Regions from separate parts of the Ammoniphilus soli genome, predicted to be linked through region 1. Evidence: riboswitches for the same ligand, from Rfam matches in the RefSeq annotation. Region 1 holds a riboswitch; each other region holds the start of a gene.
The links. A riboswitch is a leader RNA that binds a small molecule or an ion and turns the genes downstream of it on or off. The one in region 1 is predicted to bind cyclic di-GMP.
Positions count from the first base shown of each region.

Region 2: it holds a riboswitch for cyclic di-GMP, as region 1 does, so the genes downstream of both, ABLT31_RS27840 (glycosyl hydrolase family 8) here and ABLT31_RS26030 (anti-repressor SinI family protein) in region 1, are expected to answer to the same signal.
Region 3: it holds a riboswitch for cyclic di-GMP, as region 1 does, so the genes downstream of both, ABLT31_RS16455 (chemotaxis protein CheX) here and ABLT31_RS26030 (anti-repressor SinI family protein) in region 1, are expected to answer to the same signal.
Region 4: it holds a riboswitch for cyclic di-GMP, as region 1 does, so the genes downstream of both, ABLT31_RS27950 (Flp family type IVb pilin) here and ABLT31_RS26030 (anti-repressor SinI family protein) in region 1, are expected to answer to the same signal.

Region 1 is NZ_JBEGDL010000018.1:85,573-90,463, forward strand. It holds gene ABLT31_RS26000 (YheC/YheD family protein) at 1-636, shown strand, start outside; gene ABLT31_RS26005 (FAD-dependent oxidoreductase) at 588-830, opposite strand; gene ABLT31_RS26010 (NAD(P)/FAD-dependent oxidoreductase) at 1,003-1,989, shown strand; gene ABLT31_RS26015 (hypothetical protein) at 2,011-2,154, opposite strand; gene ABLT31_RS26020 (IS1/IS1595 family N-terminal zinc-binding domain-containing protein) at 2,394-3,068, opposite strand; gene ABLT31_RS26025 (anti-repressor SinI family protein) at 3,346-3,480, opposite strand; gene ABLT31_RS26030 (anti-repressor SinI family protein) at 3,539-3,661, opposite strand; cyclic di-GMP riboswitch class I at 4,056-4,143, opposite strand; gene ABLT31_RS26035 (hypothetical protein) at 4,314-4,514, opposite strand; gene ABLT31_RS26040 (acyltransferase family protein) at 4,836-4,891, opposite strand, start outside.
Region 2 is NZ_JBEGDL010000023.1:19,999-24,889, forward strand. It holds gene ABLT31_RS27820 (S-layer homology domain-containing protein) at 1-1,424, opposite strand, end outside; gene ABLT31_RS27825 (trypsin-like peptidase domain-containing protein) at 1,743-2,594, opposite strand; gene ABLT31_RS27830 (hypothetical protein) at 3,352-3,504, opposite strand; gene ABLT31_RS27835 (hypothetical protein) at 3,571-3,699, shown strand; cyclic di-GMP riboswitch class II at 3,774-3,858, shown strand; gene ABLT31_RS27840 (glycosyl hydrolase family 8) at 3,906-4,891, shown strand, end outside.
Region 3 is NZ_JBEGDL010000007.1:249,423-254,313, forward strand. It holds gene ABLT31_RS16445 (copper amine oxidase N-terminal domain-containing protein) at 1-371, opposite strand, end outside; gene ABLT31_RS16450 (methyl-accepting chemotaxis protein) at 665-2,374, opposite strand; gene ABLT31_RS16455 (chemotaxis protein CheX) at 2,407-2,808, opposite strand; cyclic di-GMP riboswitch class I at 2,946-3,034, opposite strand; gene ABLT31_RS16460 (cold-inducible protein YdjO-related protein) at 3,189-3,452, opposite strand; gene yyaC (spore protease YyaC) at 3,579-4,286, shown strand; gene ABLT31_RS16470 (DUF2179 domain-containing protein) at 4,288-4,806, opposite strand.
Region 4 is NZ_JBEGDL010000023.1:46,831-51,721, forward strand. It holds gene ABLT31_RS27935 (pilus assembly protein TadG-related protein) at 1-315, opposite strand, end outside; gene ABLT31_RS27940 (TadE/TadG family type IV pilus assembly protein) at 317-697, opposite strand; gene ABLT31_RS27945 (A24 family peptidase) at 690-1,202, opposite strand; gene ABLT31_RS27950 (Flp family type IVb pilin) at 1,315-1,491, opposite strand; cyclic di-GMP riboswitch class I at 1,575-1,663, opposite strand; gene ABLT31_RS27955 (DUF192 domain-containing protein) at 1,910-2,251, shown strand; gene ABLT31_RS27960 (YbhB/YbcL family Raf kinase inhibitor-like protein) at 2,254-2,463, shown strand; gene ABLT31_RS27965 (hypothetical protein) at 3,797-4,411, opposite strand; gene ABLT31_RS27970 (copper amine oxidase N-terminal domain-containing protein) at 4,618-4,891, opposite strand, start outside.

The sequences.
Region 1 (4,891 bases):
GTGAGCAAGCTAGAGCAGGGCGGATATCTGCTGCAGGCAGGATGCCAAAGGAAGCAAATGAAAAGTTGGGAGCGGTTAAGAAGCAAGCTTGACAAGCGAATTGAGAACAAAAGCTCTTATATGCTGCAGCAGGGGATTGATGTTCTAACGGTAGATGGGAAGCCGGTGGACTTTCGCCTTCTTTTGCTGAAGTCGAAAGATAAGTGGAAATACATGGGAGTCATGGGAAAGCAAGCAGCGAAAGACAAAATGGTGACCAATCATATACAAGGAGGAAAGGCACTAACTTTGCGCCAATCGCTTAAGAAAAGCGGCATGGGAAAGATTGTGAAAGATCAGCAGATGGAAAAGGACATGAGGAAATTGGCAAAGCATACGTCTGCTGCTATCAGTGAGCACTATCCCCATGTGCGAGAGCTCGGCCTGGACGTTGCGATGGATAAACAGGGAAAGCTATGGGTGCTGGAGGCGAATACGAAGCCAGCCTTCAAGCTGTTCCGGCACCACCCGGATAGCACGCTGCATCCACGCATTTCCGAAAAGGTTCGTTTAATTCGAAGCCGATATACTTTTTGGGGAAGCAGGCTTCAGAGGAGGCGGCGGTGGTCGGGAAGGTTAAGATTTTCTAGAAGATGAACATAAGGGCCGTTGCCTTCCAGCAGATCGGCTACCAAATGACCGGCAATGGGAGCAAGGGCTATGCCATCACCCTCATGGCCTGCAGCGATAATCAATCCTTTGACGCCGGGCGTTTCATCAATAATGGGCAGTCCATCTCCCGTATAAGGCCGAAATTCGACCATGGACCGGATGATGCGGATCTTTCGCAATGCTGGAAAAATTCGCGAAGCATGACTCGCGATGGCGGAAAGGATTTACGGCTGAAGATTTCGCTCAAATCCTTGGAACTCCCGGCTTCCACCAATCAGATGGTCGTTTTATACTTTGGGTTTGGCACAATTATTGCTTTTTTAATAAAGGTTAGAAAAGAGGAAGTCTGAAATGAAGAAACAACGTATCATTGTTGTGGGAGGTGGGCTAGCCGGTATCATGGCTGCGAGTACCCTGCAAGAAAAAGGAATTAAGGATATTCTGATTGTGGAAGAAGGGTCTGTCATTGGAGGGCGGATGGCGACAAAAGGAATAGGAAAAGGGCGATTCGACTATGGTGCTCAATTTTTTACCGTTCGATCCCCAAGGCTTCAGTTGCAGGCGGAGGAGTGGTTGGGGAAGGGGTGGATTAAGCGGTGGTTTGGCGATGCGTATCCGAGGTATACGAGTATGGATGGAATGCAGTCCTTGGCGGCAAAGCTTGCGGAAGGTCTTCCTTTAAGGCTGGAAACTAAGGTTAAAGCCGTGAGGGAGGCTAGAGATGGGTTAGAGGTAGAATTGGAATCAAGGGAAAAGCTTTTGGCAGATGGCGTTATCTTAACCCCTCCAGCTCCATCGACACAGGTCATCCTGAGAAATGGGGGAATATCCTTCCAACAGGGCGATCTGCCTTTATTGCTGGAACAGAAATTCAATCCTTGTTTTGTCGCACTGCTGCAATATAGTAAGTCTACGAAATTGGAGTACCCAGGTCATCTCGATCAGGGCATTACTGCAGAAATCGAACGTATCGTTGACCATGAGAAAAAAGGGATTTCCCCGGTAGCTGCTGTTAGTGTTTATATGACAGGGGAATGGTCTCGGGCAAACTTCGAAAAAACGGATGAACAGATTTTAGATTCTATACTTGAAGTGGCGGGGTCGCACCTGGCTATGGAAGGTCCGATAGAAAAGCAGCTCATGAGATGGAATTATGCAGAGGCCGTCCATATAGCTAGGAAGCCTTTTCTCGATGGAGGCCTATCCCATCCGCTGCTGATTGCAGGCGATGCTTATTTAAGCAAGGAAGATCCAGCTGGTCGAACTCGCCTGGAGAGCGCTTTTCTTTCGGGGGTCTCAGCAGGGGAGGAGATGGGGAAAAAGCTTCTTTGCAAATGAAGCATGGGAATTTCCCCTACCTCATTTGATTACCTTAACACGTTGGATATAGGTCACTAGCAATAGGATAATGAGGCTCAGCAGAATAAAAGGAACAGCGCCAGTAATCACTTTGGAAATGGGTACCTTGGAGATTCCGGCAGTGACAAAAAAGATTGAGGCCAAATGGCGGGTTCAGGATCATGATTGGAGCTGTGCCTCTCCTTATCTCGATGGCTGACTTCATTGAGCCGTTCATATCTAGAGCCCTATAGATATGAATGGCGATGAAAATGGCATAGACAGCTTAGGGTTTGTGGTGAAACTATAGAAACATTGTCAGAAATAAAGAGGTCGCAATTATAGTTTTATATGTATTAGGGTTTCAGTTAAATCATGTTGTGGGTGTTTGTTAGAGCGGGGAACTATGATGCATTACGCAAATTTTGATAGGTTTGTTCTAGTGAGATGGAACTGCTTTGTACAAGAAATTCTGTCATGGTCTCTTGTAGGGGTTCCTTCCTATGACGATCAATAAAGTGAAACCAGGCTACATAACGAGTTAGATATTTTCCAGCAATCCAGTTGAAACGAAGAATCCAGGAACCGAAGCGGTAACTTTGTTCTTGGGAGACAAGCCAAGTAGGTGGGTAGAAGCCGACAGGTACATATTTCTGGTTTGAATAAGGGATCTTGTTAGAAGTTAGTTTAAGCATGGCATGAATTAATTTATGCCGCCAATAGAATAAAGTAACGTAAGAAATTCCAACACTGATTGAAGCCAGTCGAAGAGACTCCCCACGAACCATACTTTCAAGGAATTTCACCCATTTGTCAGGAAAGTGAGTACGGTGAAGGGGGGTATTAGTGTATTCATTAAATGTCCGTTCACAGGATTTGCATTTATACCGTTGTCGGCCGCGATACTGGCCATGACCGATGACCCAATGGCTTTGGCAATGAGGGCATGTGGAAGGGCGGTTTTGTTTTTTAGAGGATAAGAGGCTTTGCAGAATCTTATTTATGGTGGGTTGATCTTTGAAACGTTTGAGATCATCTTGAAGTGATTTCTTCTTACGTAATGGTGAAATCTTTAACAATAGAGCTCACTCCTCTTTTAGGAACGTTTGTTCCTATTTTACTACGAATTCTATTTAAAGTCCACCCACAATGCTGTTTAACTGAAAGGTTGCTACAAACGAATTGGCTTCAACTGTTAAGCTATATAAAGCTTTCATTATCCAGAGTCCTGCGGATTATCAAGGACACTAAAATAGGTAAGATCTGTATGCTTGCATAGACTAGCTTTGAAGTGATCTAAGCATGAAAAAGCCCTGCCTAAATTGGCAGGGCTCTTTGATTTTCTAGAGCAAGTGGCTAGTCTTTTATCTTGTTTTTCTCTATTATCTTCTGTTTCAAGAACTTACGAAACTCTTCCTTGCTTTTTCCTGAGTCCATCGCTTCTTTTACTAGCCTATACGTCTCATCGTCGATACGGTGGTTACCAAGCATGTAATAGGCTCCTTTGTTATTGTTTTTTACCATAAGTTAACAATAATAGAAATATGCCTTACTTAGCCAGTGAAGATTGTCCTAAAAAATTCCTGATTTCCTCAATTGAGATTCCTAATGCCCTTGCCTCAAGAATTAGATTTAGCCATTCCGGATCTAAGAAGTCTTGCTCCGTCCCCACAGTGTCCCACCCCTGCCCCGTTCTTATTGGTACCAGAATTCAATAAAAGCTATAAGTGCATTTTACCAATAAGTGAATATCGAAGTGTGTCATAACATGGAGTTTAACAAAATTTAAGGTAAATTATTCTGAAAATTTCTATGAAAGCAAACGAAAGGTGTATATTTTTGGGGAAGTTTAAGAGCTAGATCGAAAACATCTTATTTCGATGATAAACCACCTTATGGTGAATGATTAGTTTTTGTTCGTTATCAGTACAATCTTTTAACATCTGTTCATTTAAACAATACCAAAAGCAGTGCCAATTGTATTTCCATCTTTGAAATAAATTCACGATTTACCCCCTGATCATGATCACATAAAACGACGGAGGGAAGGGTCATCTACTTTCGTTTTCGATAGCTGGCTGGCATATCAGATAATCCGATGAAGCCCCTTTAGCTTTGCGTCAGCTCTTTTCAGAGGTTTTGCCATTATCGTACGATTTATGTGATTTGTCGAATATAGTCATATTTTAAAGTTTACAGAAATACGTCAGGAGAGAATATCGCGCTTTATACCCTTATTTCTATTTATGAGTGGGAAAATAGAACTATTTTGGAAGAAATAAAAGCTGAACTTTCCTTTTTAAAGGAATTCGGCTTTAGTCTAACTATATCATTTCGGCATTTACATCCAACCAAAGCTCAATTTCTTCTTTTAACAGGAATAGGAGCTTTCCGCCAATTAATTTTACTTGGTACAAATCGGGGGAGACGACTGTGCGCACATAACCAATTGCACCGTAAGATGGGTGGTTCTCATTGTTCACTTTTACAATGTTTCCCTTGGTCAATACCTCGTGCGAGTTCATCAGATTCCTCCTCCATTAGTCAGTAGCCAGATTGCTTACCTTCATTATAGAAAGGGAAGGTTTGGAGTTGTTGAAGTTTGGTACATTTTTTTACATAGAAAACACCTCTTCGGGAGATGTTTATCTTTTGTGTAAGAAAATCTACATCCCGCTGATTGCCTTCTTTATCTTAATGGAACCTCAGCCTACCAGCCGATAGTTGCACCGCCTGTGAAAACGAATGTAACCCGTCCTGCATAATGGCAGGGAAATTATCGATGCATAATGAAAAGACCTCCCTCCAGTCTATAAGACAGGATAGGGAGGTCTTCTTATTTTTTGCTAAACCGCTGCAGACTGCCTTCCGCTCTTATTTTCTTTCCTTGTATTGCCACTTA
Region 2 (4,891 bases), on a different contig from region 1:
GTAGTTGCTTCAGCACGAGTAGCTTGCTTCAACGGTGCAAATTCTTTATCGCTCAAGCCCTTCATATAGCCCTTTTGAACTACCGAAGATACGGCATCTTGAGCCCAAGAAGCGATGCGATTCTTATCATCGAAGCCGAGTTCAGAAGATCCAGCTTGAAGTTCAAGGGCTTTCGCTAAGATGACGGCCATTTCTTGACGACTCAGTGCTTTTGATGGGGCAAACGTGTTCGCACTTAAACCTTGGATGACTCCAGCTTGGTACGCAATGGCTAGATCATGGGCAAACCAATCGTTTGATTTCACATCCTTAAATGGCAGAGAAGCATTGCCCGATGACTGCAAGTTCAGTGCTTTTACTAAAAGCGTTGTAAATTCGGCACGAGTGATCACTTTGTTTGGAGCAAACTCTCCATTAGGCATTCCTTTCACAACCATCTTGGCTGCCATGGTCCGAATGTTTTCCTTCGCCCAATGCTGCTGGATATCCGAGAAGTCTACCTCATTGCTTAAGATTGCATAGGTTTTTCCGTTTTGAACATTCTCGATTTTCACAGTTACCGTTTGGTCTTGCTGGCTAAATAGAGCCGGAACTCTAGTAAGCTGTGTCGCGGAATTTACCTCAACGGATACCATGCGATTCAGACTAAGACTTTGGGCTGCATAGGTCATCTCTAGGGCAAGATCGGCTAGGATATCTCCTTCCATAACTACTTGGTATCCCGCAGTTAGTGTTTTTGATCCCTGGATGTCCATTTCTTTAAGGGAAAGACTGACTGCGGTTTTTCCTTTTAAAGAATCCGTAGGAATCAAGAGTGATAGATTTCCGGTCTTCACTACCAATTGCTTAATAGAGGAATCTTGTAAAATCAAATCAATGAATGCTTGGTCAAGCTTAAAGGCAAAGGAAGCCTGCTCCAGCTCCACCAATCCAATACCCTCCTGCTTTTTAAGCATGTCTACTGTCAGCAAAGGGGCATCCACAGCTTGGACAGGGACAGGAGTGACGCTGATCGATCCTCCGCCTCCACCACCTCCGCCAGTCGATGGTTGGTCAACGACATATTCCTTCACGATATTCTTCACGAAAGAGGCGTTTTTCTTAAGCTCTTCCTCATTAAATGCATCACTATTGTAAGCATTTAATAGATTGCTATGTTTTTCATTCAGAAGGACCTGTAGACCCACTATCTTGGCGCGCTCGGAAAGGTTTGCTTCCGTGATGTTTTCTTCCTTTAGCTTGCTAACCACTTCATCCAAGTATGTAGCCACTTCCTGGTCACTCACGCCTAGCTGAGTTAGCTGTGACCATTCTTGAGGATATGTAGCCTTAATCCTGTCTACCTCGTCCGTAATCGATGCGAAAGCAGACAAAGGGGAAACGATTAACATGAGGGACAGGGCAGCACCCATAATTTTTTTCATATACACACTCCTACTAAATTCTAAGTATACTCGTCTTTTCTACTCTACTATGATAGCTTATTTTTCACATAAATTAAATCATTTACATGAGAAGTAAATTATGGAATCGACTCCTGCCATTATTGAGCTAATGAACACACGACTTATGAATTCCATCCGAATCCAGGAATAGTCGATTAAGATCAATTTCTGTAGCTGATCTACATCCGAGCAGGGATGAGCACAGGCCTTGATTATTAAAAATAACTTAAGTAGGGTATCACCCCTGAGAAGGACCTTAATACAAAATTAGACAAAATCCAGGTGGTGACAGGCACTCTATTGATGTTGTTTAAGGAACTCTTGTATTTCCTCTGCTCTAACAGCTAGTCCTATTCCGTCAAAGGATTCCTTCTCCTTCGTATCACTCCTTGTAAATTCCAAGACTTTACTAGCTACAAGTCCAACTACATTGCCATTGATATTTATAAGGGGGCCACCTGAGTTTCCTAAGTTGATCGGATTATCGAATTGAATATACCGGTTACCCTCATATCCACGATCAGCTACGCTGATTACCCCTTTGGAGACGGTGTAACTGAACTCAAGAGGATGGCCTATGGAAATGACGGTTTGTCCAACCCTATAACTATCACTTATCTTAAGAGGTTTAACCTGTTCAATACTTCCTTTTATTCTGATAAGGGCCAGGTCATGTTTGGGGGCTGTAGCGATGACTTCACCTTCAAAAGGAGAGCCAACTAACAAGGATAGTTTAACATTCTTCTGATCACCAACCACATGTTTTGCGGTTAAAATATGCTTCTGGTCCACAAAAAATCCAGCACCTTGATTGGAAGAAGCTCTAACAACTACCGTAGAGCGAAGGGCATTCGCTACAGCATTAATCGTCTTATCTTCCTCGGATCCACTGACTTGACGGAATTCCTTTTGAATCGCCTCCTGCTGTTTATGCAAAATCTGGGATAATTCAGCCCTTGTTACATACTGATTCGGCCGAAAAGTTCCATCATTAAATCCATTGATGATGCCCGATTCACTTAAAGATTTTACAGCGGGGTAGGCCCAATGATCTGCCGGTAGATCCTTAAAATAAGAACCGGAATTAGCTAAGGCAAATCCGCCGAACAAGGAAAAGATGATCAACATGAACAACGTTCGTTTTTTCAATCCTGCAACCTCCTAGGTGAAAGTCGTTAACAAAAATAGTTAATTCGACGACTCCCTTTAAAACCCTTTTATGATGCAAAAAAGTTATCAATAAGAGCATCCCCTATCATGGGATGCCTTTCTATCGCTTAAGTCTTTGTAAATCATGGTCTGACATAATGACATGTCCAACATTCTCTATTAGTTTATCGCAGCATTTTAATATGACCGAATCCGTTAGCTTTTCCTTTCCTTATTTTCGCTTTAAGGAAATATGGACACCGCTTGCCCTCATAGGAATTCGATTCTATAGAGAAACTGAATCCGGTGCTTTGTTTGTGAAGCTGAAGAATCGGCCCCGCAAACAAATTACTAGAACAGAGGAGTCCAAATAAAAAAATCGTTCGTTGTTTTTATTATGAATTGAAAGAAGGTGGTAATGGCATACTTAGGCTTTTTATTATATGTCAACATTGTGAAAAACAATTTCCCTGCCCCCTTCAAATAGATTTAGATGTTTTTGTTGCTGAACTGGGAGGAAATTCAGTCAGGTGCCCCCATTGTGAAAACCGAACGGTGAACTAGGCTTTGATATTCTAACCAGAAGCAAAAGGAAAAAGAAAAGGTAGCAAAGATAAAAATTCATTCTTTTCACCTTTGAACTGTAACAAATGGTTTCTCCTTTTCTATTAAGGAAATTACCACCACTTGCAAAGCCGGCACTGGCTTAAATGTCCAATCCCACCTGCCAAAGCGACAGAAATTACCCACTTTTTTCTCATTTGATATCCTCCTTGAAATCAAATTCTACAGCAATCCGTTGATTCACACCCTTTCCAATGATCGCTTGTTCATGTCTTCCAAGAGCTCCTTCTCTTTTTCCTTTCCACCACCTGAACAGCCATACCCAAGCTAGAATTCTGATCCACAAACAGCCGGGCCCCGGCAAGACAGCCGCCCAAATAAGTCAAATGAGCCAACACGACAATAAAAAGCTATGAATCAGATTCGATTTACATCGCTCATGCTTTCAAAGCAAAATCTATATCTCATTCCCGGTGATGTTCATCCCAATGCAGATGGCCAAGCCCTTTTGGCTCAATTGGCTATTGATTTAATACCCTAACGAAGGGCTGCGAGAGCAGCTCTTTTATACTGCTATTTTATATTGATTCTTCATATGCTATATTATGAAGTAACTAAATCAATGGATGCGATGAACGATTTTCTGTACAGTGGGCACTTGGAAAATCGGGAGCGAGTAGTGCAACCGACCGATTCTTTCTTTGGGATGGAGTCGGTTTTTTCTATATTACGGGTAAGGAGAACACCATGAATCGCAAGCGCTATATTTTAGGAGGTTTTCTACTTTGCCTCTTCCTACTTATTTATCGCTGTGAGTTCCAACCCCCATTAAAAATTGTCCCGGATGACTCGGACAGTCCTCTCTATCACTTTTTCGTTAACCATATGCTGGATGCTTCAGGAGGTGTGTATACCAATCTGCGGGATGATCATCCGATCGTTGCGGATGTAGCCAAAAATCATGCCTACTTATCAGAATCTACGGGGCTGCTGCTACTCTATGCCGTAAACAAACAGAAAAAGGACCTTTTTGATCAGCAAGTGCAATTTCTAAATAAGCATCTTTTAATGAAGGAGAGTATTATAAGGTGGATGATAGATCCCGCTCGAAAGCTCGAAGCGGAAAGCAATGCCAGTATAGACGATCTTCGGATCATTCGGGGACTCCTCTTAGGATACCGCCTATGGGGCGAGACTTCCCACCTTCATCAAGCCTTAGCCCTAGCCGAAGGTGTGAAAAAGTGGAATCTAAGGGAAGATTTTTGTCTCGTGGATTTTTATCATACGGTAGATAATGAAAGAACAAGTAGGACTACCATTTCTTATCTCGACCTTTACACGATGAAGCTATTGTCTGCTGACGACCCGGTTTGGGAAGAGGTCTACCAACATTCGTTACAGTTAATAGAGAACGCTCGGTTAGCTAGTGGACTTTATCGCAAAACCTTTGATTACCAACAAAACCAATGGCTTCCTCAACAAGAAGTCAACTTAATCGATAGCCTTTATACCTCGCTTCATCTATGGGAAGCTGGAATAGATGATGATAAAACGGTATCTTTCATTAAAAAGCAATGGGAACAACAGGAGCGGTTGGTGGGCATCTACTCTCCTGAAGGTCAACCTATGGCAGCATTTGAATCCCCTGCCGTTTACGGATTGGCTCTTCGCATCTTAGAAAAAACAGAAGAGAAGCAGCTTATAAAGGAAATCGCAGAAAGACTCTACCTTTT
Region 3 (4,891 bases), on a different contig from region 1:
TCAGCGATAAAACGAATGGGGAGGAAGGTGCGACCGTTGACAAGTTGAGGGGGAACATCTAGTTTAACGGGATTATTATTTACATGAGCCACGTCATGACCAATTTTCATGGTGACAGTCATACCTGCTCTTTTTAAAATCACTTGGTTCTCATTCCCTTTCCAATCGACAGAAGCACCAAGGGATTCAGCTATTTGTCTCACAGGAGCTAGGGAACGGCCATCTTCAATGAAGGGCTGAACATCAAATTTTATATTGCTTCCATACACCACAACGTCAAAAGGCTGGTCTTCAGCATTCACTGAATGAAATCCAAAAATAAATAAAGGACTTAACAGCATGGTGAAGGCTAAAAGCAACACTCTAAGCACTGGCAATCACTCCTTTATTTTTATTTACATAAATACATTACGTTAAGGATTTCCATTTTATGGGGGTGGAGTATATCTCGCCTGAATCTTGTCTATACTAATAATCCTAACTCGAAAAGTTTCTCCTCCACGACTTGCCCTTGGCCGTTTGGTCAAGGGGTTTTTTATGTGAGGGAGCGGTTAACCATAGGTTGAATTTTCAGGAGTCTACATGATAATGGGAGTTTCTCCTATTATTTTGATCAATTTTAGGCTGAATTTCATGATAACAGGAGAAACTCCTGTTATCATGATTATACTTTAAATTGACCAACTAATTTTTGAAGATCTTGAGCAATTACAGTCATGGAGTTAGTCGACGACACAATCTGTTCCATAAGTAGTCGAGATTCTTCTGCTGAGTCATGAACTCGGCCTGTTTCATCGGTGGCTGATTCGGCCACGTTAACTATTGTTTGGATAGAGTAAAGTACATCTTCGGTGCCGGCAACCATTTGCTCTGTAGCGGCAGAAACCTCTGTGATCTGTTTTGTTACTACCTCTATAGCCTCATGGATCTGTTCAAAAGAATCCCTGGCTTCTTTAGCTGCAGTCAGTCCTTGTTGAACTTCAGTAGTTCCCTTAACCATAAATTCAGCTACTTTGGCTGTTTCCGTTTGGATTTCTTTGATCATTTCCGAGATCTGCTGAGCGGCTTGAGCCGATTCTGAAGCGAGCTTGCGGACCTCATTGGCCACTACGGCAAACCCTCGCCCATGCTCGGCGGCTCTTGCCGCTTCGATGGCGGCATTAAGGGAGAGGAGGTTCGTTTGGCTTGCAATCCCTGTAATGACATCCACAATTTTGCCTATGGATTGAGAACGCTCGCCTAGAATTCTCATCATATCTGCCGATTGAACCACAGTTGTAGTCACGGTTTCAATTTTTTCCATAGAATGGACAATAGTTTCCCTGCCTGTTTGAGCGATTTGGGTAGCATGCTTAGCTGTAGCGGCTACTTCCTGGCTGTTAGCGGAGATCTGTTGGACACCTGCTGACATTTGGTTCATTGAAACAGAGGTTTCTGTGATGCTTTGTACTTGGGTATCAGCTCCCGCTGCGATTTGCTTAACGGCCATCGCAATTTGCTCACTGGATTGGCTGGTTTGAACCGCTTTTTGGGTCAGCTCGCTTGAGGTGGAGGTTACAAGCTTTGAACGGTGAAGCACCTCTTGAATGATGTTGCGGATGCTATCTAGCATGGAATTAAATTCATGAGCTAATTGGCCGACCTCATCCTTTGAATTGACCTTGATTCGCTGTGTAAGGTCTCCCCCGGAACGAGACATTTCCTGTAGGCGATTTTTCACTTGGTTGATCGGTCTGACAATGATCCGGGTAAGAATGGTACCAAAAAGAATGGAAAGCAAGATGCCGCCAAATACCATGGCTAGAATTATATTTCTTGACTGGTCATATTGTTGTTCCGATGCAGTATACAATTCCCCAGACTTTTTACTTTGAATTTCTACTAGTGCATTAATGGTATCTTCTAGGGCTTTCTTTTGTGTGGAGGCACCATTTAGCTTCATTACTAAGGCAGATTGGTCTCCATCAATAGCCATTTGAAGAGATTGTCGGGTATTAGCTTCATAGGCAACCATGAGGGTTTGCAAGCTGCTGAACAAATCTTTTTCTTCCTTTGTTAACTCCAGCTTGCTGAAGGCTTCGATATTTTGTTTAGCTTTCTCAAGATTTTGCCCAACGGCAGCATTCAGTTTGTCTGCAGTCTGTCTTATGGCACTTGCATTCATTAAGATGACGGTATTTTCGGAGAGAGCCTTGTTGACTTCCATGAGCTGGATAACGGGTATAAATCTTTCCTGATACATTGAGCGAAGATGGGAATTCGATTCAAACAGCAGGTAGAGCCCTAAGTAGCCCACACTGCCCAAAATCATACAAATGGCACTAAAGACTATCAGGAATTTCCGGGAGATGCGCATATTATAAATAAATTTCAAAGCTTCCTACCTCGCCCTCAACATATTTATTTTTACTTATGTAATAACCAAGCTATATCCATGTTTCCAACTTGTTCAATTTGGACAGGAATACTTAGAGCAGGTTCAGACTCGTTGAAACTAGTCGAGCCAAAAAAAATCGTTGGTGGAGTAATGTCGATGGAGAAGCCCTTTTGAAAGATATGAGCGGATAAGTTTCCAGCAATCATATTACCAAATTCCCCAGTGAACGATTCTAGCATTTCACCTTCTAAAGCCATACCAAATAGATTTTGACCAAGCAATCCAAAGGTCTCAGAAGTTCCTTTCACTAGTAGCCGGCCCCGTATATCTCCAGTAACATCAATCAGAACCCCCCATTCGGGTTCGCGGACAAGCGGAATCTGTTTAACGGGTTCCTGAAGAGACAGGGAAAGGGATGATGGTGGGAACAACTTGGAAGAGTGTCTCTACTATTTGTGAGATTTTTCCGTTGTATGTCATGATCAATCAGCTCTTTCTGTAAATTTGGGAAAAATAAAAAACTATTCTTAAAAAGAATAGCCGTTTAGCACACTTCCAACATTGGCTTATCGGCAACCTGGCAATCGTGGCTCAAGTAGAGCTTTAGACCCATGGCTTTGCGTCCCTATCTTTCGAGTAGGTTTGCCTTTATTTCTCCGCCTTTCTTTATTCGTTTAATAGTTCTATTTTACCTATAGCGTTCCTAATTTTCAATAAAATTCATGGAATCCATTAAGTTAAATAAGAAGGTTAAATAAGAAGATCCAAGCCAATCTTGGTTCTTTTGGCCTGGATCTTTAGTAAGGCAATTTTAATGGCGTATTTTTCTAGCAAAATTAATTCCTCTACGTCTTAAAACTTTCTTGAGCTGGGGGATCATGCGTGTCCCAGATTTCATTGGCGAGTCGCATAAAGGACAACCCGGTGTGGTTTCTAATGAATAGTTTTTTCTCATCCAGCCTTTACAATCTGTAGATTCGCATTCCCAGACTTCAGTTGGGATCGCATCAGGATCGGGAGTATGGTCAGGAACAGCTTCGGGGAGGGATGTTTGATGTTCAAATTGTTCTGACATGCTGCATTCCGCCCTTCCTTAGAAATAAGATCAAGGAACCTTCATATTATCTCCTGGAATAAGCAAGGAAGTACATGTATTTTGTTCCAACTGAACTTTGAACAAAGGATGACACTTTGATGTTAGGTGCAAAAAACAAAAAAAACCTGGTACAATAAAGAAGAAGACAGGAATGAGACAGGAGCGAGCAAGTTGTTGGGATTTGTAAAGAAGTATCTATGGCCTCAAGCGAACTCTAAACCAGTAATTAAATCAGAGGGGGAAGTTTTAAGATCCTTAGTTGAACTTATTCCCCCTCATGTAAGCCGTGACGATGTTGTGTTTTTCTGTATTGGAACCAATCAAATTAGCGGGGACTGCCTGGGACCTTTGGTTGGATCCTATCTTAAAACCAATGGTTATGCCAATGTGTTTGGAACTTTACAGGATCCTATAGATGCAAAGAATATTAAAGAAAAAATACTGGAAGTTCCAAAAGGAAAATTTATTATTGCTATCGATGCTGCCCTAGGAACCTTTTCTTATGTAGAAAGTTTTTCTGTTTTCACGGGTCCCCTTCGTCCAGGTGCAGGAATTGGGAAGGAACTGCCAGCTATCGGTAATGTAGGGATAGTCGGAATAGTGAATCTGAAGGATTGGAGAACGGATAGCCAGATCCTTTTTAGGACTCCATTGTCCATTGTTATTCCGATGGTCATTACCCTATCGAGTGCATTAATGAAACGTTTCCCGATGCCTCAGCAACGCAGAGTAAACATATTCGAAGAAGATATCGAGATTAGGGCTTATCTCAAGCGTCTAAAGGGAGAGCACTATTCTCCATTGCTTGGTTAGATTATCTTAACCGTTTGGTCCAGAACCCGCCCTTAAAATATCTTGGATCATAGGAAATTAGGAAAGCTTTTGGTGCTAATTCTTCAACAGTACTCAAAAGCTTTTTTTCATTGCTTCTCTTGGCTAATACGAGCATTGTTAAACGGTGTCCTTCTTTTCCTTCCGCAAGCCAACTGGTTACGCCATATCCTTTTGCCCGTAAAATAGAGGCTAGCTTGGTTTCCGAAGAATCTACTACAATCTGCATGGTCACATAACCAAGAGCCAACCATTCTTCAATCTTGCTTCCTAAGTAAACACCTGTCCCCCAACCAATACAGTAAGCAGCTAGATTAAGGGGCTTATCGATATTGGCCAGTACAATATTTAATCCGATTAAATAAACAAATACCTCTACCATGCTTAAAAAAGAAGCAAGCATTCTTTGACCTTTCATTACAAAAATAAGTCTCACCGTAAATAAGGAGACATAAACGATATTAATAACGAAGATCGTGGCAATTATGCCCAGTCCACTCATAATTCATTCCCCCCTTTAGGGGCTTATGGTAACATACATAAGGAAAAAAGCCAAATTGACAAAAGTCTGCTGAGGTTTGCAGTAT
Region 4 (4,891 bases), on a different contig from region 1:
AAAGAAGAACTCTTGGTCTTCCGTTGCCCTAGCCTCCATCCTGGTATTGGAAAGATTAAAATTTGTCTGTAATTTCGATGGGTCCAATCCATTAACTTCAGCCGTATAGGCGGCCTCTTCCCTCGCTTCATCGGGAAAGGACGGAAGCTCCTGAATCCCGGCCAGCACAGCTGCGTCGAGACTTCGCTGGAGACTCGCCTTTTTCTGATATAACAGTCCCCCATCGATGGCCAATGCCACAAAACCCAACAGCAGGGTCATGATGATCGCTAAAAAAGCAGCAACGGCTCCTGTTTCGTCTTTAAGCCACTTCACCTTATTCCATCCTCATCGTTGTTTTCTTTGAAAAAGAGTACGGATTGGGCAGGAAGGGAGTTAATAAAGGCGTCGTCAATGGAATCGAGTATGCCAGATCCACGGTGACATAGGTCCCCCGCCTGCGCTCAGTCTTGGTTGGGGTAATCGACACCGTGAGATTCGTACTCCCTAAAGAACCCGACGCCTGAGAAATCACATCCTGGATTTGCTGGTCCGTACCGCCTACACTGGCTGCCCTTGCCCCTTCTCTTCCCGCATGATCTAGGGTTAATTGCGCATGAAAGATCCTCGCGAAATCGATTAAGCCAAATACCAGCAGCAGTAACAAGGTAACACATAGCGCCATTTCCACCGTGGCTTGACCCTTTTCATCACGCATCAAAAACCCCACCCAGATAATAAGCAAGAAACACCCCCGCAGCAATCGCTACACCGTAAGGCAAGGTATAGCCCTTTTCCTTTGCCGACGGATGGATCGGTTGAATCTTTCCTTTATCAACGGTCAAAAACAGGAAAAATCGAAAGAGAAGATACTTTAATTCTTTTCGTACAATAAGAACTACTAAGGCCATCACCCCGCCGGCCATCGCCATGAAAAGAAAAGAACTAAACACAAAGCCTGCCCCTTTCATCGCACCCACTGCCGCCAGAAGCTTCACATCTCCCGCTCCCATTCCTCCGAGAACAAAGGGAATCAGCAGAAGGCCTAAACCGAGCAGGAATCCCTGCCCACTGAATAGAAGACCACTCCATCCATCTATGACTGAATGGTATATAAGACCAATAACAATGGTCGGAAGTGTAATGATGTTTAGGATTTTCCGTTTAGATAGATCGGTTATAAATGAAATAATAAGTACGATCCATAGGATGTAATCTATCATGGTCGTTTCCCCTTTTATGAAGAAAGCCCCACTTTTCAAGGGGAAAAGGGAGCTTTATGTATGTTGAGATATTTTAATAGGACCCTAAAGGCTTTACTAATTCCAACTAATTTTAAGATGCTGGTGTTGTTACTGCTGTGTTGACTTTGTTAAATAAAGCTGTGATTTTTGTACCAAGCGGCCCCATAGCAACAATAGCCCCAACCACAATCAACCCCAAAATCAAACCGTACTCCACCATACCTTGTCCTTCTTCTTCACGTACCAAACGCTTTACAAAATTCATCATCACAATTCCCACCTTTAACAGTTTTTTTGAAATAAAAAAATACTATCCCGAAGAATAGCATCTACTGTAGGTAGGCATATGTCTTCGGCAGCTGGCTGGCATAATCATAGAATTGATATTAGCCCCTGTAGCTTTGCGTCCTTAGATTTCCCTAAGTTTGCCTTTTCGATTGTTTATAGCTATATATTAGTGGGAAATAGGTAACTTTCATATGAAACAATATTCCTATTTTTTCTACCCAATTTTATATTAAGCAACAGGAATCAACTCCTATTGACAAAAGTTTTTATTGATTTTTGTAATAATATGTATAATTTTCGATTATTTTGTTTCTCAAATAACAAACCCTATTAACCTATTGCGAAAACCATCCATTCACCTTAAGGTAAAACTAAATCATTTTAGGAGGATCTCAGCAGTGGCTGTTCATAAATTTCGGTATGTAAAGATAGATAAGAAAGAAGAATCTTCAATTGATCTCCATCTTGCCTTTACGTTTTGGAGTCGGTTTTGGGGATTAATGGGGAAAAAGAATACCCATTTGGGCATGATTTTTAATAGAACTAACCAGGTTCATATGTTTTTTATGCGCTTTCCCATTGACGTTTATTACTTGGACAAGGAAGGGACCGTCATTCACATCGTCCGAAGCCTTAAACCGTGGAGAATCAGCCCTCGCATAAAAGAAGCCTACTTTATTATCGAGTTTCCGGCAGGATATGAGACCCAAATCAATTTAAGAGACAAGTTTCATTTGTAATAATCGATGTTTTCCAAACAAATCAAGCCTATGGCGGAACTCAGCCACCAGCCAATTCAGGAAGGCATGATGATCACTTAGTACTGTTTGCCTTAAATACCGAAAGTATCGACATTCCTGCCCCTTTTCTGGCGCTAGAGCAATTTGAAGCGGCCTTAAGCGGCAAGATCATTGGAAAATCGGAATGGGTCGGAGGCTTTACAAAAGAATAACTAGGGTGAATTAGATTACAAACGATCCAAAAAAGGCCTACTCTTATTTGAGTAAGGCCTTTTCCACTTCAAATATACGCCTGATCATAAGTAAGAAGAACATAATTCGAGCGGTGACAGGCATTTTTGTTGGATAAAATTTAGGTTTAAATTGTAGTATTTTTGCCCATTCCATTGAGTTCCGAATCCTATATAGTGATTACATCACAGGAGGTAATAAAATGGCCAACTCTCGCGGTTCAATAACCAAAATCACCAGTGACTGTAAATGGTCTTGCAGCAGATGTTATAAAAAGTGCAAAAATCACCGAAACCCACAGAGATGTCGTGATATATGCGACTGTAAAATAAGATGTTTCGATCAATGGGTCAACTCCAATGATTTTAATATTATGCTTCCCGCGTGCTGTGAAGATTGCGAACTAGGTTTTGATATTCCAACCAGAAATAAAAGAAAAAAGAAAAGTAAGCAAAGATAAAAAATGCAGCTATCCGCTTTATGTTATACCTTATTGACTTTGAAAAGATGGAGATATGTCTACAAAATCTAAAGTTTGCTTTAAAACTTTCATCGTACCCTCAATCGGTTTGGATGTAGACATCTCTGCCAGCCGCTTTTAACACGCTAATCGGATCGGAAGAACTTCCTGCAGACAAGAAGTTTTCGCGTATCCGTTCGACTGCCGGCTTTCCTTCCTCTAAAACTTGCTTGGCTAAAGCAGTAGAAGCAGCAAAACTAGTCGCTTACTGATAAACATAGAAATTGTATAGAAGTGCGGGATACGCGCCCTTCCAACGCAATTTCTTCGTCTGCTGCCATGAATTTCCCCTCGTATTTTTGGTTGTTTCGGAAGATCATCCTACAGCCCTTTCTTATGATTTTTTTCTTTTTAGAGCTTTTATACAAACGTTTATTATGTCTTTACCATAAATTAAAGTGTCCGTATTTATTTGGTTAAAAGGGGTTGTTTAAAAGTGCGTCTAATTATAGTCCTTTATATTTTGCTTGTTATTATTGCAAGGATATCAGAACAAGGAAACATAAGTTGGTTTTTTAGAAATTGCAGGTTGGTTCCCTGCCCAAATCCTCGTTTACCTCAGCATTGTATAGAATATGAAGAATGAATCCCACAAACTTGTTCCAAGTAATCCCTTTAAATATTATAATTTAGATTCTAAAGCTGAGGTTTGTTGCTTCCTACGGTTATTTTTTTGAATAAAGGGTTAGTTTTGGTTAAGATTTATTCCCCTCTTCCTCTATAAAAAAAAGATCCTGAAAGATATATCAGGACTTCAAAAAGGTTTGAATAATAGGGTTTCTATTCCTCGACTTCTAGATCACAAGTGCAGCTGGGGTTCCACTGCGCATCGACACCACTGGGTTATCACTATGAAGCCAGATATGCTTGTCAAAATGCGAAGGCTCTCCCAGGCCATGAGCTTCCATAAGTCCTTCAAATTCAAAACCAAATATTTTAGGCTTAGGACCTTTCCAATTAGGATCTAGCATTTCAGCCTCAGTATCTTTTCTACCGTGGATCTTTTTCCATTCTTCATATGAAACCATGTACTCTGCGCCTATAAGAACTAATTCACCGTTTGCGCTCCTTGTATAGAGAAGAAGCTCTGGTTGTTCTGGGATAAGAACGTCTTTATAGTTAAGATTTTTGCTATCCGGATGATTATTTACAAGATTAGGATTGAAATAATGAATACCCATTGTGCCTAATCCCAGACCGGCTAGCGGTGGTATATCGTCCGCATTTACACAATCCCCTACCGGTTCGTATCCAGCATCGATAGCATCTTGTACATCTTGGAATTTCTCAGTAACAGCCTTAACAGCATTGAGTTGATCAATCTGATGATTGTTCAGCTTCTTACCAGTCTGATCGGTTTCAAATGCGGCGGAAGCAACTCCCGTCATTAAAAGTGAGACGATCGCCATTGATGATAGTACTTTATGAAAACGAGTTCTTCTCAACACAGACTCGAATTATAGGTATTTTTGCACTGTTTTGGAATTTATTTCTTTAAACAAGGTTTATATTCAAACCAATTTGTGATGAGAGTATTGCTTCGTTAAAGAATCCCTACAGAAAAAGAAAAGATCCTGGGTGACAGGATCTTGATCATATTGTAATAAAAATTGTTCTAATGGTCTCTCCCGCCACGGTTTCTTCCGCGGTGATCACCATCCTCGTTCTCTTCACCATCATTTCCATGATCATCATTTAGATCGTGGGTTGAATCATGTTGATGGTTATCTTCCACCTTTGGATTGTCATCAGCTATAGGCAAATCAGTTGGTATAGTATTAACCGGAGACAGATCAGTTGGTGTTCCATCTGTTGTTGTAATTACTACTGCTCTTCTTTGACCGTCCCACTCAACAGTTGCACCTAATGCTTCCGCTAACGGCCTTGCT